Regions from separate parts of the Pseudoalteromonas sp. MM17-2 genome, predicted to be linked through region 2. Evidence: riboswitches for the same ligand, from Rfam matches in the RefSeq annotation. Region 2 holds a riboswitch; the other holds the start of a gene.
What was found. A riboswitch is a leader RNA that binds a small molecule or an ion and turns the genes downstream of it on or off. The one in region 2 is predicted to bind lysine.
Positions count from the first base shown of each region.

Region 1: another riboswitch for lysine. It lies ahead of lysC (lysine-sensitive aspartokinase 3); the one in region 2 lies ahead of dapA (4-hydroxy-tetrahydrodipicolinate synthase).

Region 1 is NZ_JAKRFV010000001.1:217,772-220,227, forward strand. Features, by position in the region: gene lysC (lysine-sensitive aspartokinase 3) at 1-1,187, opposite strand, end outside; lysine riboswitch at 1,267-1,439, opposite strand; one part of gene MHM93_RS01040 (IS3 family transposase) at 1,769-2,018, shown strand; one part of gene MHM93_RS01040 (IS3 family transposase) at 2,018-2,456, shown strand, end outside.
Region 2 is NZ_JAKRFV010000005.1:152,969-155,424, reverse strand. Features, by position in the region: gene MHM93_RS06555 (2,3,4,5-tetrahydropyridine-2,6-dicarboxylate N-succinyltransferase) at 1-178, opposite strand, end outside; gene dapA (4-hydroxy-tetrahydrodipicolinate synthase) at 207-1,094, opposite strand; lysine riboswitch at 1,217-1,408, opposite strand; gene MHM93_RS06545 (response regulator) at 1,556-2,456, shown strand, end outside.

The DNA.
Region 1 (2,456 bases), on a different contig from region 2:
ATCTCCGAGCCAATTAACGCCACCAATGTGAGGTTATTCTCAACTGACACATGACAAAACTCGCTTAAACGCTCGAGGGCTTGCTGATCAAGCTCCGGACGACTGGCATTAGGGGCATTATCAAGCGTCAATGCGACACTTATCTCCGAAGTTGTGACCAAATCAACGGAAATGTTATGCTCACTCAAAATAGTGAACACCCGCGCTAAAAAGCCGCTCGCTAATAGCATTTCCGGGCTTTTCAGGGTCAAGAGAATTTGGTTTTTACGCTGAGTCACAGCGCGAACTCCAGCTAAAGTGTCTCCTTGGGGCGTTTTTTGTATCCACGTCCCGCCCCCTTGTGGTTCGCGACTGGAGCCGACAAACACACTAATACCACTGCGTGCAGCGGGTAGAATAGTCGCTGGGTGTAAGACTTTAGCGCCAAAGGTCGCCATTTCGGCGGCTTCGTCAAAGCTTAAGTAGGCAATGGATGCGGCTTTGGCACAGACTCTGGGATCGGTGCTGAAAATACCGACCACATCGGTCCAAATATATACGCTGTTCGCGCCAATCGCCTCGGCTAGTAGGGCCGCGCTGTAATCCGACCCCCCGCGTCCTAAGGTAGTGGTATCGCCATAGTCATCACTGCCCATAAAGCCCTGAGTGACAACCACTTGATCTTTAAGCAACGGCAGCAATTGGGCATGGGCTTGCTGCGCTGTTGTTTTAATATTGGGCTGGGCTTTGCCAAACTGACTATCTGTTTTGAGCACCGAACGCACATCAAAGCGCGTTGCCGCCACGCCATGTTCCCGTAATACCTGAGTAAACAAATAAGAAGAGAAACGCTCGCCAAAACTCAGTAGCTCATCGCTGTGAGCGCTCGATTGTGGTGCTTGCTCAGCACTGCTGCCAAAGGCGCTCAAGGTGACATCAAAGCCGTGGGCTAAATCGGCATCAAGGCTGACATATTCGAGAATATTAAGCTGGATAGCGATCACCCCATCGATGTGCGCTTGGCGCTGCTGTGGCGTTAATGCACTTTGGCATAACGCTACAAGGTGATTGGTGACCCCGGCACTGGCACTGACAACCACTACACGCACATTATTATTAGCAGCGATGATTTGTGCACACCGGCTCATAGCGCCATGATCGGCCACTGAAGTACCGCCAAACTTGGCGACAGAATATTCCTGATTCATTATCTCTCCGAGATGAAAAACGAGTTATTTTTCAAATACAATCAGGAGAACTTGGCAAGACTAAAAGGTAAGAATGTCCATTGCCAGAAGCCCTCCACCCCTACAGGTGACAGTTCCGAGGATTCAGCCTCAAGAACCGAAAGCCATTGCGACGCACAATGCACTTCCTCGGCGATAGTCTCCCTCGTAAACGATCAAAGGCTGTCGTCGGCCTCACGTTTACTACCTAGCTATCGCACCTCTTCTGCGACACATTCGATCTTGCGACCGAAGTGAATCAGCAATGTACCTAGCAGACGGCTAGAAGTCAATATCACACTTCACTGGAAGGTGTTCTGGCGGTTAATGATTGCTTGGATACACAAGTTGGCCGCAGCCAGCCTGTGTATTGCCGATTATGGAATCTAATTAAGGTTGTATGGGGCAATGCTCACCATCAACTGGCACCCAAACAGTTCGCGTTTCCATACGACAATTATATTCGACGGTTTGCTCTTCTTGTTGAGTGTGACCTTTCCCCAAAATTAACACCATGATTTTGATGAGATTTCTAATAAACTGGATACAATGGAGATCTCAAAATGAAAAAACGTTATACCGAAGAACATATTATCCGAGCAATCAAACAACATGAAGCTGGCGCTAAAGTCGATGATATTTGCCGAGAGATGGGAATATCGACAGGCACTTTTTATAACTGGCGCAGTAAATATGCAGGCCTAGAAGTTAATGAAACCAAGCGTTTAAAAGAGCTTGAATCAGAGAATAATAAGCTCAAGCGTTTGTTGGCTGAAAAGATGCTTGAAGTTGAAGGTATGAAGGATGTGCTCTCAAAAAAGTGCTGAAGCCTTCGGATAAGAAACGGATCGCTAGCCACCTCATCGAGCTATTTAACCTCAGTGAGCGAGCTGCATGCCAACTATCAGGGGTTAGCCGAACCGCATTTCGATATCGTCCAAGAACGAAGGCGGATAACACATTAAGAGAGCGATTAAAGTGCTTAGCTACTGAATCCCCTCGTTATGGCTATTTGATGCTTCACGGTCTGTTAAAAGCTGAGGGCTTAGTGAGGAATAAAAAGCAGACATATCGTATTTACACGGAAGAAGGGCTCCAAGTTCGCACCAAAAAGCGGAATAAAATACAGCGGCCCAGGCTTCCTTTGGAAGTACCGTCAAAGCCGAACCAGCGTTGGTCTATGGACTTTGTTTCAGATCAGCTAGCCAATGGCCGACGCTTCAGAACGCTGAATGTGGTTGATGATTATTC
Region 2 (2,456 bases):
GAGCTAGATTGTGCTTATCAACAAAGCCGCCCGCAAACTCGGTGTTATTACCATTTTTGAAGGCTTCGAGAATGCCTTTCTTTACGTCCACATTGGCGTGCCATTGGCCGTGTTCGTCTTGTGTTGCGGCGCGTACGTGGCCGCTTTCGAGGTCATTTAGTAAGTCTAACCAACTCATAACTGAGGTACCTTGTTAACTAATTTTATCAATGTGCCCACGCAACAATGCGTTCATGGGCATTAAGAAGTGGTAGTGTGTCATTAAGCTCAAGGTGGCTTAATGGGGGTCGTAACACCGGGCTGTTGAGGCGCTCAAGAGCATGCAAAAGGCACTTAACGGGTACTGGATTGGCTGCACTGAACAGCGCATCAATTGCACTGCGCCAGGTTACAAAGGCATTGACGCTTTGCCCTTGAAGGCATTGTTGTACCAGATGCTGTGTCTGCTGTGGCCAGACGTTGGCGGCCACAGATACAAGGCCCGCTGCACCGGCCTGAGCAAAATAAGGGATCAGCGCGTCGTCGCCACTGAAAATCGCTAACTCAGGCGCGGCTTCGCGGTAAGCCTCAAATTGTGCAATATCACCGCTGGCTTCTTTAAGTGCCCAGCACAGTGGGTGCGGTTGTAGCTGTGCTAAGACCGTAGGGGGAATACTAACTGCAGCGCGTCCGGGCACGTTGTACAACATGCACGGCTTTTTGCTGGCATCCAGTAGTGCCGAGTACCAATGTAGCTGCCCTTGAATACCCGGTTTAGCATATAAGGGCGCTCCCAGAAGGTAGGCGTCTATGGGGTGTTGGTTACAAAAACTAAGCCATTGTAGTTGCTGGCTAAGGTTAAAACCGCCCACGCCAACCATCAGTGGCACACGTAAGGTGAGCGCCGTAACGTGACGAACTACGGCTTGTTGCTCATCTATACTGAGAGCCAGAGCTTCACCAGTAGAGCCAAGAATAAGAATGCCGTTTCCTGCTTGCTCTTGCTCGCGCACAAGTAGGGTTAAGGTGTTAAAATCAATGCTGCCGTCAGCATGCATCGGAGTGATCAATGCTGTCCAGACAATGGTATCTGCTAAAGAATGAGTTGTAGTCATCTCTCACGAACTTAGTGCGAGTTCGATTGAATTAGGAAGGGGTTGCCCGCCTCGCATCGAACTGGTTAAATTCGAAGAGCGAATGGGCTTAAAACACAGAGCCAAATGGGCCCAGCGTTACTAAGACCAGAAGCTCTCCACCAAAAACATAGCGCTAAGCGCTAATGGTGACAGTCGCTGGGATTCAACCCATGCGCCCGAGACAGTAAGTAGCAAACTTTACTGGTCTCTCGGCGTACATTCCCCTCGTTATGGTGCTTTGGAGTTTGCTCTCCTTCCCACAACTACCTGAATGACGCTCCTCTTCTAGCCCTTGCGACCGCAGCACATGCGGCCGACTCAATAAGGGTGCCTTTTTATTCAATCACTTTATGCTTAACGCTGTCAACGCTAAAGCGAGAACAAATTTTACAAAGGCTGATTTTGTGTCAGTATTAAGGGGTTATTGCAAAGGCCCTCTTATGCAACGTCTTACCAAACACTTACAAAAACGTTATTTCTGGGCAGCCAGTGTGCTTGTTGTTGTCATACTTAGCTCTACAGTGTATGTGATGAAAAGTATCGATATGCAGCGAAATGACGCGAAAGTAATAAATATTGCAGGTATGCAGCGGATGCTTTCGCAGAAAATTGCATTGCATAAATTGGCCGTCAATGACCGTGCTGTAAGTTTTGAGCAGCAGCAACTCGCTCGTGCCACTATGCGCTTTTACAATAACCATGAGTTTTTATTAGGCTCACAGTTGGTGCTGCAAAGCCCTCAGGTGCTGGCGCTTTATCACCAGCAGGGCTTGGATGGTCGGGTGCGCCAGTATGTGCAGTTAGCGAGTCGCAGCGATGCACCTTTAAGTGCTTTTCAGGGTCAAAAACTACTGTCGTTATTGCAGGACTTAGATGCTGTTGTCACCGTATTAGAGTCAAAATCTAAGCAAAAAATAGAACATTTACAGCTTGTTATTCCCCTTTTAACGCTGGCAGCCATTGCTACTATTTTATGTGAGTGGTGGCTCATCTTTAATCCTTTGACACGTCGAGTGTCAGCCATTCTTTATCGGCTTCGTTACCAACGGCGTCAAGCCGCGCATGCGCATCGGGTAAAATCTGACTTTTTAGCTAATATGAGTCATGAGCTAATGACGCCAATTACGGGGATTATTGGCCTATTGGACTCTCATAATGCGGCTGGTCGCGAAGAACAGCAAACGGCATTGGACTGCGCCCGACATTTGCAGGCGCTAGTGCAAGAAATGTTGGAATTACAGAAGCTTAAGTCGGGATCGTTTACTACTTTAGTGACCGAGCAGTCATTAAAGCAAACGGTGAGTGCAATATTGGCGCCTTGGCAGCTTGAGCCTGAAACCC